DNA from 3 places in the Paenarthrobacter sp. GQ52 genome. Region 3 is predicted to be linked to each of the others. Evidence: riboswitches for the same ligand, from Rfam matches in the RefSeq annotation. Region 3 holds a riboswitch; each other region holds the start of a gene.
The links. A riboswitch is a leader RNA that binds a small molecule or an ion and turns the genes downstream of it on or off. The one in region 3 is predicted to bind cyclic di-AMP.
Positions count from the first base shown of each region.

Region 1: linked by a shared signal. The riboswitch ahead of AC6CH8_RS11760 (hypothetical protein) and the one ahead of AC6CH8_RS00635 (C40 family peptidase) in region 3 are both predicted to bind cyclic di-AMP.
Region 2: linked by a shared signal. The riboswitch ahead of AC6CH8_RS18125 (aggregation-promoting factor C-terminal-like domain-containing protein) and the one ahead of AC6CH8_RS00635 (C40 family peptidase) in region 3 are both predicted to bind cyclic di-AMP.

Region 1 is NZ_JCAXEJ010000007.1:113,118-117,223, forward strand. It holds gene AC6CH8_RS11740 (alpha/beta fold hydrolase) at 1-725, shown strand, start outside; gene AC6CH8_RS11745 (DUF6480 family protein) at 877-1,140, shown strand; gene AC6CH8_RS11750 (ATP-dependent DNA ligase) at 1,202-2,272, opposite strand; gene AC6CH8_RS11755 (hypothetical protein) at 2,318-2,551, shown strand; cyclic di-AMP (ydaO/yuaA leader) riboswitch at 2,681-2,827, shown strand; gene AC6CH8_RS11760 (hypothetical protein) at 2,830-4,106, shown strand, end outside.
Region 2 is NZ_JCAXEJ010000017.1:43,764-47,869, reverse strand. It holds gene AC6CH8_RS18135 (HAD-IA family hydrolase) at 1-505, shown strand, start outside; gene AC6CH8_RS18130 (pyridoxal phosphate-dependent decarboxylase family protein) at 557-1,948, shown strand; gene AC6CH8_RS18125 (aggregation-promoting factor C-terminal-like domain-containing protein) at 2,061-2,915, opposite strand; cyclic di-AMP (ydaO/yuaA leader) riboswitch at 2,919-3,080, opposite strand; gene AC6CH8_RS18120 (sensor histidine kinase) at 3,214-4,106, opposite strand, start outside.
Region 3 is NZ_JCAXEJ010000001.1:134,786-138,891, reverse strand. It holds gene AC6CH8_RS00650 (NTP transferase domain-containing protein) at 1-716, opposite strand, end outside; gene AC6CH8_RS00645 (HNH endonuclease) at 760-1,260, opposite strand; gene AC6CH8_RS00640 (NlpC/P60 family protein) at 1,650-2,447, opposite strand; gene AC6CH8_RS00635 (C40 family peptidase) at 2,545-3,288, opposite strand; cyclic di-AMP (ydaO/yuaA leader) riboswitch at 3,293-3,455, opposite strand; gene AC6CH8_RS00630 (M23 family metallopeptidase) at 3,601-4,106, opposite strand, start outside.

The DNA.
Region 1 (4,106 bases), on a different contig from region 3:
GCACGCCTCCGCCGGAACCGGGCGCAGAGCCCCGGAATGAGCCGGCATACATCTTGATTCACGGCATTGGCGTGTCGCATCGGTATTTGGCACGGCTGCATGGAGTCCTGGCCGCGAACGCGCCTGCCTATGCGTTGGACCTGCCTGGTTTTGGCGGCACACCCAAGCCCGGCCGCCAGCTGTCCGTGGAGGATTACGGCACCTTCATTGCTGAGGCGCTCAAAAGCTGCGGCATCGATTCCTATGTGTTGGTGGGCCACTCGATGGGCGTGCAGTTTGCCATCGAGGCGGCCTTGCATGCCCCGGATCAGATCAGGCAGTTGGTGCTGATGGGGCCGGTGGTGGATTCCCGGCACAAGAACGTTCGCCGCCAGTCCCTGGCACTCTTCATGGACGGACTGCTCCGTGAGAGCCCGTCATCCAACTGGATCGTCATCTCGGACTACTTCCGCTGCGGCCCGCGCTGGTACCTCACTGAGCTTCCCGTCATGATGAGTTACCCCACGGAGAAACGGCTCGCCGGCGTCCACGTGCCGGTACTGATTCTGAGGGGAAGCCGCGACCATGTGGCAGGACCGGACTGGGCGTTGCGGCTATCAAGGACGGTCGCGCAGGGGCGTTTGGTGGAAATTCCGGGGGTCGGGCACGTGGCGCAGCACATGCGCCCCAAGGCTGTGGCGGATGCCATCCGGAGCTTTGTCACCGCCACGACGCCTCACCGTTGACCCCTGACGCACGACGCCGGCGCACGAGTTGAGCGTCCCGTGTTGGGTTGGTAACGGGCTCGGTTTGTCGGCTCACCTTGTTGGCTTAGCTGGTCCCGGTTAAGCTGGCGGAGCAAGCACATTAGTAAGTTTGCTTACGAAAGGGCTGATCGTGACCGACAAAGACTCGAATGAGGAAACCCAGGGCTTCGGCGCCACCGGCGCCACAGGGCCTCTTGACACTACGTCCGATGCCGACAGCATCCACGAGGATCCCGACATGCGCCAGGATGAGGACGAGGACCCCGCTGCATCCGCCAACCCCGATCCCCTCGACGGCAACGTCACCGGCTTGGAGCCTGGCGGCGGAGTCCCTCCGGGAGAAACCCCGCCGGCCGAGGGCAGCATGAGCAGCGATCAAGGCCACGAGGAGTAACACAGTCGCCAACCCGCGGCTCCGTTGGTACCCAGCGACGTAGCAGCGGGTTGGCAACGTCCTAGCTGTGCGGCAGCTGCAGGATCTCCCCGAGATCGTATTCAGCGGGCTCCTCCAGTTGCGAGTACGTGCAGCTCTCGGGGGTCCTGTCCGGCCGCCACCTACGGAACTGCGTGGTGTGCCGGAACCTGTCGCCTTCCATGTAGTCGTACTTCACTTCGATCACGAGTTCGGGGCGCAGGGGCACGAACGAGAAATCCTTGCCCCCGCTCCACCGGCTTTGCGCGCCGGGCATGCGTGAACCCCCGGCAGCTTCGTCCTGACTGGCCCACTCACCCCAGGGGTGCTCGCTGAGTTCGACTTGATACGGCTCAAGCTCGGCCACCAGGGCCTCCCTCCGGGCCATGGGGAACGATGCCACCACTCCCACGTGATGCAGGCGGCCAGTGTCATCGTGGAGGCCCAGCAGCATCGAGCCAACAACCTTCGCGGTCTTGTGCCAGCGGAAACCGGCCACCACACAATCCGCCGTGCGCTCGTGTTTGGTTTTGAACATCACGCGCTTGTTAGGTTGATAGGCCCCGGTCAACGGCTTGGACAGCACCCCGTCCAGTCCCGCGCCTTCCAACTGCACGAACCATTCCTGCGCCCGCTCGAGATCCGTCACTGCCGGGGTCACATGGACAGGCGGCTCGGCCTTGGCGAGCGCACGCTCCAGGATGGCGCGGCGCTCGGAGAACGGCTTGTCCATGAGGTTCTCGTCGCCCAGCGCCAGGATGTCGAACGCAATCATGGAAGCCGGAGTCTTCTCGGCGAGCATCCTCACGCGGCTGTCGGCGGGATGGATCCTTTGCTGGAGTACCTCGAATTCGAGCCTCTTGCCCTCGATCAGGACGATCTCGCCGTCGATCACGCATTTGTCCGGCAGGTTCTTCCTGAGAGCCTCCACCACTTCGGGGAAGTAGCGGGTCATTGGCTTCTCGTTGCGGCTGCCCAGGATGATCTCGTCGCCATCCTTGAAGACGATGGTCCGGAATCCGTCCCACTTGGGTTCGTAGTGCCCAACATCGGGGATGGTCGGAACGGATTTGGCGAGCATGGGCGAGACGGGTGGCATCACAGGCAGGTCCATAGACAATGTCTACCTGCCGGTGCACCGCGAAGCTAGTGTTAGGCCATGGATATCTTGCTCGTGTTGGCGGCAGTGCTCGGATTCCCGGCCCTGCTGGCCGGCGTTTGGTCCTGGTCATCGCGCCGGAGCAGCCAGGGCAAAGTCCGGCGTGGAGCCACCGGCGGGATGCTTGGAGTCGTGGACGAAGTCTTCCGCCCGGAAACTCATCAAGCCGTGCAGATCCAGAAGATCCAGCATGAGTTGCCGGCTCCCGCACCGGCACCGAAGCCTAAGTCATAGAAACCCCTCGGTTGGGCAGGCCTACCGCCCGTTACATTAATGTGACTTTACTTTCCGGCTCATGTACCGTCGTAGGGCGACCCGTATCTCCGCTGGGCCGCTTCCGGATTGACGCCGAGCTCTGCCGCAATCCGGGATCCGCCAGACCCGCGGCAGAGGCGGGGGACCCACAGTTCCCGGGCTTGGTATCCAAGTCCTCGGGGTGAAGCCGCTTAGGCGGCCGGACGGCCTCGTCCGAACCCGACAGCTAACCTCGAAGGCGTTGAGAGGCAACCACCATGTCCCCAACCATGGATCAGCCGCGCCGCGCCCAGACTGAAGGCGAGCGCACCAAGCCAACCGGACGCCGTCGGGCCCAACCCAGCGGATTCCCCACCGGAAACCCAGATGACACTGGCGCCACTAACACTGACGCTGCTGTAACAGGCACGGTTAACACAGGCACGACGCCGGAACCCGCCACTGCGGCCATGCCCACCACGGTGGCGCCTGCCACTCGTGCGGAAATTCGTGCAGCCGAGCGGGAGCGTGCAGCCCTTGCCGTGATTGCCCCTGAGGCCTCGGCCCCACAGCCGTCGCCCGAACCGTCCGAGCAGGCGGAACCCATGACTGCCGCGATACCTACGGTGCAGCCAGCGGCTCGGAGGTCGACCACACCGGGACCCCCTACCGCGGCGATCCCTATTGTGACCCCGGCCAGCGCACCCCCTGCTGGCGTGGAGCCGGATCCTCAGGAGCTGAGCGCCCAGGAGCCTGCAACCGCGGCCATTCCAGTGGTTCAGGCTTCAACGCCGGAACCTGCCACGACGGCCATTCCAGTAGTGCCTGCCCGCGAAGAATCCGCGAGCACCCCCGAAGCCGCCGAGTCACCGAGCAACGACTCGCCCCGCACCGAGTCCCTGCAAACCGAGTCACCTCGGGGTAAGTCTCCGGCGCAGCTTGCTGCCGCGGCAACGGCGTCGGCAGCACTGGCAAGCCGCAAGGATGTTCGCCGGCAGGCTGCCGCACCCTCTGACGCACCCTCTGCGGCCAGGCCCAGCCTGGGGTCCACCTCCTCCTTCGGCCGCGAACCCCACGCCGCCCTTCGGAAAGCAGCGTCGGTCAAGCACATGAGCCAGCGCATGGCCGTGGTTGCAGGTGCGCTTGGACTAGTGCTGACGGCCGGGACCTTGGGGCAAGCCCTTGAGCTTCCGTTCTTCGGCCAGGAAACTCCTACGCATGAAGCCAGCGGTGCCGACAGGAATTCGGGCTCCGCGGCCCCTGCGCCCAGTGCCTCGTATTCCACGGCTTCCGCACCATCAGCGTCGTCGCCAGCAGCCTCGTCACTTGCCACAGCGTCCTCGGAAGCCGGCCAGCCCGCGACATTAGCCGAGGCACCCGCGGCCGGGTCGTCGTCGCCGGCTCCGACCCCGAAGGTGTCCCTTGCCAACCCGGTTTGGGTTCCATCGACTGTCCCCTCCTCAGTCCCGGCCGTCCCTGGGGTGACAAGCCCAGCCCCCACCCAGCCAGCTCCCGCGCCGAGCGAGGTGCCGTCGGACACGGTCACCACACCGCC
Region 2 (4,106 bases), on a different contig from region 3:
TCGCCGGTATGCTCCCGCTGGCGCTGATTTCGAGGCACTGACGGCCGAGCTCGGCGAGATGGAACGCTCCCGGACCGATGGCGTCATTGCGCTTCCCGGAGCAGAAGCCCTGCTGGCGCGGCTGCCCGATGACGCCATCGCGTTGGTCACCTCCGCAGACCGCATCCTGGCAGATATCCGCATGCAGGCGGCCGGGCTCACCATGCCATCAACAACAGTCACTGCTGAGTCCGTCACCCGCGGTAAGCCGCACCCTGAGGGGTACCTGAAGGCGGCGGCGCTCCTGGGAGCCGACCCGGCCGACGTCGTGGTTTTTGAAGACGCCCCTGCCGGTATCGCTGCCGCGCGCGCCGCCGGCATGCGGACCGTTGTGGTGGGCAAGGCCGCTGCCAGGCACAATGCGGAGCTGGAGCCGGGCATGTGGCGGATTCCGGATTACTCAGCAGTGACCATCACCGCTGTGACGGACGACGACGGCGGTCACCTCCTGACGCTGACCCTTTAGCCCTTTCTGCGCGGTCTGTTCCAAGCGGTGAACCGGGCGTAGGCTGTGCGCATGTCTGCGATGCCGGAGGCGTACGGTGCTGCATTGGAGCGGGCCATGGTCCACGCCGGTGAGTGGCTTGCGTCGGTTCCCACCCGTTCTGTCCGCCCTTCATCCGACGCCGACCAGGTGGCCAAGAGCATCCTGCCGCGTCTCCCCGACGGAGCAACCGATGCCGCGGAGGTAGTGGACGAGCTGGCCGCGCTGGCTGAGCCCGGCTTGATGGCGATCCAGTCCGGACGGTTTTTTGGGTGGGTCATGGGCGGAACTTTGCCCGCCGCCATGGCTGCCGATTGGCTCGTCTCTGCCTGGGACCAAAACACCGGGCTCCGATTCGCCACTCCCGCCGCCGCTGCCATCGAGGAATCGGCCGCCGCCTGGCTTTTGGACCTCCTGCACCTGACCGCGACTGCCGACGTCGGATTCACCACGGGTGCCACAACCGCTAACTTCGTGGGGTTGGCAGCTGGCCGCCAATACCTGATGGACGAGGCCGGATGGGACCTCGAAGCGCTCGGCCTCAGCGGCGCACCGCGCATCACAACCTTTGCCGGCCGGGAACGGCATGCCGCAGTGGATCTGGCATTGCGATACCTCGGTTTGGGCGCCTGTGTTCCGGTAGACGCCGATGACGAAGGCCGGATCTTCCCCGACGCCCTTGCTGATGCCATGGATCAGCAACCGGGGCCATCGTTGGTCTGCCTGCAAGCCGGCAACCTCCACTCCGGAGCATTTGATCCCATGGAGGAAGCCATAGCTGTGGCACACGATCGCGGCGCGTGGGTGCACGTTGATGGTGCCTTTGGTTTGTGGGCGGCCGTGAGCCCGAAGCTGCGAGGCCGGTTGGCGGGTGTGGAAGACGCAGATTCGTGGGCAACGGATGCCCACAAGACCCTGAATGTCCCTTACGACTGTGGCCTGGCAATAGTGGCACGCCCGGAAGCCTTGAGGCGTGCCTTCAGCGTTCACACGAGTTACCTCATTGCCACGGATGCCGGGCCTGGGGATCCTTTCGAGAAAGTTCCGGAGATGTCCCGCCGCGCCCGGGGCATTCCGGTCTGGGCCGCACTCAGGCAGCTCGGCCGGGACGGCGTGATTTCCATGGTTGAGCGCCTGGCAGCAAATGCCCGTGCTTTGGCTGAAGGACTGTCCTCGATCCCTGGTGTGGAGGTGCTCAACGACGTCGTGTTCACGCAGGTCTCGGTGAGTTTCGGAAGCGATGACCGTACGCACCGGATCACCCAGCGGCTCATGGCAGAGGGCGCGGTCTGGATGTCCGGTTCGTCGTGGCGTGGCCGCGAGATCTTACGGATTTCGGTGAGCAATTGGACTACGGACGCCGGGGATGTCGCCGCGTCCATCGCAGCCGTGCGGGGAGCGGTGGAGGCCGAACCGGAGGCATAGCGTTCTTCGGCACGCACCTGTGAAACGGCAAAGCCGCGCCCGTTCCCGCCATCCGCTCCAGTGGGTACTGGTGCGAACGGCGGCAACGGGCGCGGCAATCAAGCAGTCTGGCTTAGTACCAGTTGTTGGCCAAGTGGAAGCCCAGAGCGGCGGACGGGGATCCGTAGCGCTCCTTGATGTAGTTCAGGCCCCACTTGATCTGGGTCTGGTAGTTGGTTTCCCAGTCAGGACCAACGGTAGCCATCTTGGAAGCAGGCAGGGACTGGACGATGCCGTAGGCGCCGCTGGAAGCGTTCATCGCCGTGGTCTTCCAGTTCGATTCCTTCTCCCACAGCGTGTTCAGGGCAGTCATTTCGCCCGGGCCCCAGCCGTAGTTGCCAAGGATGCTCAGTGCGTACGCCTTGGCAGCAGCGGGGTCGTCCACGGCCTTGGGGGCGGCAGCAGCAGCTGCGGCTTCCGCGGCGGCAGCGGCAGCAGCGGCGTCGGCGGCTTGCTTGGCAGCAGCGTCAGCAGCAGCCTTCTCAACTGCGGCCTGGGCGGCAGCCTGGTCTGCGGCAGCCTTTTCGGCGGCGGCCTGCGCGGCTGCGGCCTGGTCAGCGGCAGCCTTCTCGGCGGCAGCCTTGTCAGCAGTTGCCTTAACCGCGGCGGCCCTGTCGGCTGCACCCTTTTCGGCGGCAGCATCCAGGGAGGCGGAGATCTCGGCCGACTTGTTGGTGTTGACCTGCGCACTGGACTGGGTTCCGGCTACGCGGCTGGCCTCGGGGAGGGTCAGTGCGGCATTGGCGGCGGTTCCGAGCGAGGCAACGCCCAGTGCAGCTGCCACGACACCGGCTACGACGGACATGCGGTGGCCGGACTTACCCTGGCGGGCTGCGTTCTTGAGGACGGACTGCGACTTGGTGAGCGGTGCGTTGTGTTCGTCGCGGTGACGCGCGGAAGGGCGCGTCTGATCGTTAAATTCAGACATGTGATTACCTCTCAGCGCCTGCGGAGTTAGCTGTCGGGTTCGGATGAGGTCATCCGGCCGCGCATCATGCTGCGGCTTCACCCCAAGGGCCGGCCAAAAAGGCCTGGGCCCGGAGACTCTGGGTCCCCCGTCTCTGCCTCGGAGAAAGAACGGACTCCGGGAAGTGGCAGAGCTCGGCGCATCCCGGATGTGGGCCTGCTAGGGACGACCCACCCTTTCGACGGTACAGGAGGATTCCGCAGAAGTCACATTTAGGTAACAGAGATCACGACGCCGGTGAGTCGCCTTGCCCGATTCGTTATAGGCCTTCGATGCTCACGGCAGGGATTCGGAGGGTGAATTCCGTGCGACCCGGCCGCGAGGTCACTTCCACGCTACCGCCATGCGCTGAAACGATGGCTTCCACAATGGACAAGCCGAGTCCGGAGGTGCCCTCAGAGCCCGATCTTGCGGCATCAGCGCGGGCAAACCGGGAGAAGATCCGGCCTTGGAAGTCTTCTGGAATTCCGGGGCCGTTATCCGTCACTGTCACCACGGCACTGCCGTCGGCGGAGAGCATGACGCCTGTGACCACAGTGGTGCCGGGATCCGTGTGTTTGCGGGCATTGGACAACAAATTGGCCAGCACCTGGTGAAGTTGGGTGGCGTCGCCGCGCACAGTGATGGGCTCATCGGGGAGCTGGAGCTGCCAGATGTGGTCCGGTGCCATGACTTTCTCGTCACTAACCGTTTCGATCACGAGCTGTGTCAGGTCCACGTCCTCAAATTTCACGGGCTGGCCCTCATCCAGCCGAGCGAGCAGGAGAAGGTCCTCCACCAGTGTGGTCATGCGTTCGGACTGGCTTTGGACACGTGCCAGCGACTTCCGTCCATCCTCGGTGAAGTTCTCCGTCATCCTCAGCAGCTCGGTATAGCCCCGGATGGCGGTCAGGGGAGTCCGCAGTTCGTGCGAGGCATCGGCCACGAACTGGCGAACCTTGGTTTCGCTTTCCTGCCGTGCTTCCAGCGCGCTCGAAACGTTGTTCAGCATCTGGTTCAAGGCATAGCCGACGCTGCCCACCTCCGTTCCAGGATGGGATGCCGACGGCGGTACGCGCACCGCAAGTGCCACCTCACCGGCGTCGAGAGGCAGGCGCGAAACCTTCGTGGCCACCTCGGAGAGCTGCTCAAGCGGACGCATGGTCCGGCGGA
Region 3 (4,106 bases):
GCGAGTACCTCGTTAACGTCCACTTCCACGCCCTCAAGCTCGAAAGCCTGCAGCAGTGTGCGGCACCATTCCTCGAGCGTCTCTTCCTGGCTCTTCACGTCCGCCTCCAACTCGTAGTTAATGCCCAAAGCCGCGGCGTCCTCCCACGTATCCACGTCATCCGTGGACCCCGCGGGGACGTCAACGTCCAGCACGTTCAGCCTAGCAAGCAGGCGGAACACTGAAGAGTTCGTTAACCCCGAGCCTCCGGAAGCTACGGCCACTTCCCTTTCCAACGCAGCTGTACTGTAGGCGCCCAGGAGTGGCTGCTTCCGTCCGTCAGGAGAGACAGCCATGGCTCCTTCCACGTTTGGACTGGATGCGAGGGCAGCCCAAAGAAGGTCTACGCCGCGGGAAGCGTGCGGCATATCGCATGCCAGCACCAGGGTCCACGGGGTGCTCGGACTATTCTTCAACGCAGCCAGGCCGGCCGCGATGGCCGCAGCGGGACCGGCGAAGACCGGTTCTTCCCGTGCCCGCAGAACGCCGGCCGGTAGTTGCGTGCTTTCCGACCCGACCGGAACGTCCGGTCCCACCACCACCACAGCCGAAGCACCCCGGGCCGCCTGCAGGGCATGGGAAAGGAGGGTGCCGCCGTCGTACTCCAACGATGGCTTGGGCACGCCCCCGAGACGGGTGGCCCGGCCACCCGCCAAAATCACGGCATTGAACTCCATCCGCCCAGATTACCCGGGACGGCTGGAGACCAGCAGAAATCGATCAGGCAGCGGATTCCGGCAACAGGAACGGGTCCCAGTCCGGCGCAGGTTTCTCGAGTTCTTTGATCTGCCACATGGTTCCCTGGGGCACGCCGGGCTTGAAACGGAGATTCCAACCCATCTCTGCCAGCGTGTGGTCGCTCTTGGCGTTGTTGCATTTCAAGCACGCCGCAACCAGGTTTTCCCAGGAATCCGCGCCGCCCCTGGATTTGGGGTGGACGTGGTCTATGGTGTGGGCTGTTTTCCCGCAGTAGGCGCAGCGATGGCCGTCGCGGCGAAGTACCCCGCGGCGACTCACGGCGGTAATCCTGTTGTACCGGGGACGGATGTAGCGGTTGAGGAGGATCACGGAAGGTCTTCCGAGTATCTCCTGTGGCCCGACGACAGGCTCGTCGCCTTCGGCCACCACGCTAGCTTTCCCAGTGAGCACAAGGACCAGCGCCCGGCGGAATGTTATTACCGCCAGCGGTTCATATCCAGCATTCAGAACGAGTGTGCGCATGCACGTACCTCTTCACGGCCGCACCCGTCAGGGGCACGAGGGCCGGCTGCCCTCTGCATGTACGGGCTGTGGATCGACAACATAAGGGTAAGCACTTATATGCCGTATCAACGAATTTTTCCGTCGTTTCGCGTGCAGTGTCGGCAAGAATTCATGCGCGGTTAAAGGATGTGGCGGAAAATCAAAGGGCCACTTGGTGTGCCGCCACCACCTACTTTGAGGGGCATAACCGCCCCGACACACGTGATTTGCGGCGAGTCGGGCGGCTTTCAGAACCAAAGTGGGTGGTGGCCGCACGCCCACTACTACGGGCATCCCACGAGCCGGCAAGGGTTAAAGCAGAACACCCCGCCGGCCAAAGCCAGCGGGGTGCTCTTACGCGATGTGGATCAGCCGTTGACGCGGATGAAGACCGGGCCGGAGCCCACGTTGGCGCTGAACAGTGCCGTGGTGGATCCGTTCCATCCACCGTGAACTGCTTGGCCGTTGCCGACGTATACAGCGATGTGGGCCTGTCCGGCCAAACCGCCGTTGGCGTAGTAGGCGAGGTCGCCAGGCTGGGCTTCAGCTGCACTCACGGTGCGGCCAAGGGAGAGGTAGCCAGCGGGCCAGTCGTGGAAGTTGATACCCACGGCGGCCAGGGAGTTGGTCACAAGCATGGTGCAGTCCTGGGTGACGCCGAGCTGGGCGTAAGCTGCAGCAGCGATAGCGGCACCGAGGCCGCTGGATGCGGCGGGAGCTGCCGGAGCGGGGGTCGCGTTGCTGACGGCAACGGTTGCATTGGCTGCCGGAGCTGCGTTGGCGGTAACCGCGGTTGCCTCGTTGCTCTCGACCTTGGCTTCAACCTTAGCCGGAGCTTCCTCGACTACTACGGGAGCCGGGGCTTCCACCGTTGTGACCACGGGGCGCTCGTAGGAGATGGCCACAGTGGAGTCCGCGGCGATGGTGGCCTGGACTACCGACTGCACGTCAAGAGTGGACGTGGACGTCGATTCGCGATCCACGTTGGTATCGGCAGCGTTGGCTGCGATGCCACTGGTCAGGACCAGGCCTGAAGCTGCGGCAATAACTGCTGCCTGGCGGCCAACGCCACCGGCGTTGTTGCTGACGGCCTTGGCGATGACGGCAAGCGAGCTGGTCTTGGGGGCCTCAGCGCGGTGCCGTGCAACCTTGTTTGCACTGGTCATGATTTTCTCTTTTCGTATCCGCATGCAGTTGGGGTGCACGCGGGTAGTGGGTTGGCCAGCATGTGGGGAATGCCGGCCGACCCCGAACCGGATTTTTCTAGCGGAGGGTGTAGAACGAGGAGGTGCCGGTGGACGCTACGGAGTGCAGCAGCGTTCCCTGGCCAGGGTTCAAAGCGCTGATCATCATGCCGTTGCCGACGTAGATGCCTACGTGGGCTCCGCCGTTCTGCATGACGAGGTCGCCGGGAGCAGGAGTGCTGGTGGGCGTCATGGCCGTCCAGGCGTTGACGCGGGGGATGCTGATTCCGGCCTGTGCGTAGACCCACTGGGTGAAGCCGGAGCAATCCCAACCGTTGGGTGTGGTTCCGCCCCAAACGTAGGGAGAGCCGATGCCGGTGTAGGCAATGGCGGCGAGACCGGAGGCAGCTGCACTGGAGGCCGAATCCTTGGCCTCGGAAGACTTCGCTGTAACTGCTTCCGCTGTTTCTTCGCTGGTGGCCGCCGCGCGCTCGGTAACCTGCGCTGCGCGCTGTACTACCTTGGGGGCTTCCAGGGTGGCCACGGTGGGGCTCTCGAAGGAGACAGTGGCTGTCGGTTCTGCGGTAATCACCGCGGTAGCAACCAGCTGTTGGGTGCTGGAGGCCTCCGACTTGGAAACGTCGGTGTCTGTTGCTTGTGCCGGCAAGCCGACGGTGAGGACGAGGCCTGAGGCTGCTGCAAGGACGGCGGCCTGGCGGCCCACGGTACCTGCGTTGGAGGAAACAGCCTTGGAAAGAGTGTTCAACGGGTTCGTGCGAACCGTTTGGGCGCGATGGCGCGCAGGGGTAGTGCGTGATGACACGTAGGTAGCCTCTCCCAATGCCTGCGAGGTGAGCTGTCGGATTCGGATGGGAGTCATCCGGCCGCGCTGCTTCCAAGGAAGCTTTTGCGACTTAACCCCAAGGCCTTCTTTCGAAGGCCAGAAGTGGTTCCCCCGCCCCTGCCAGACGATTTATGCGAACGGACCTTGAGCGGTGGCAGAGCTAGGCAATCCACTCAAGTGCACCGGCCCCCTAAAAAGCCGATGCGCTCTGTACGCTACAACACTTGAAAGCGAATGTCACATTCAGGTCACGGGGCGTCCCGCTAATGCGAGAGGCAACCATCAAATGGCTTAGAGCCAGCCCATGGGGTCTACAACTTCACCGTTGACCTGGACCTCGAAGTGGAGGTGGCAGCCGGTGGAAGCGCCCGTGGTGCCGCTCAGGGCGACGGTGTCGCCGCGGTTTACGGTCTGGCCTACCTGGACGGTGAAGGACGACAGGTGGTTGTACGTGGTCTCGAGGCCATTGCCGTGGTCAACGACAACGCGGTTGCCTCCGCCGTACTCGTGCCATCCGGCGAACGTCACCTTGCCGGTGGCCGCTGCATGCACAGCCGTGCCGCACTGGGCAACGAAGTCCTGGCCACGGTGGAAGTCACCTGCGCCACCCGTGAGGGGGCTGATGCGGTAACCAAAAGGGGATGCCGTGGTGAGCGTGTCCAGGGGGCTGGCCATGCTGCCAACGGACGAGGCCCGCTGGATGCTCTCAGTCGACTGCGCGCTGAGCAGCTGCTTCAGCTTCCCGTCGGGGTCGGCAGAAGTGGCGACGGCGGCGCGGCTGAAGTCGATCTTGGCTG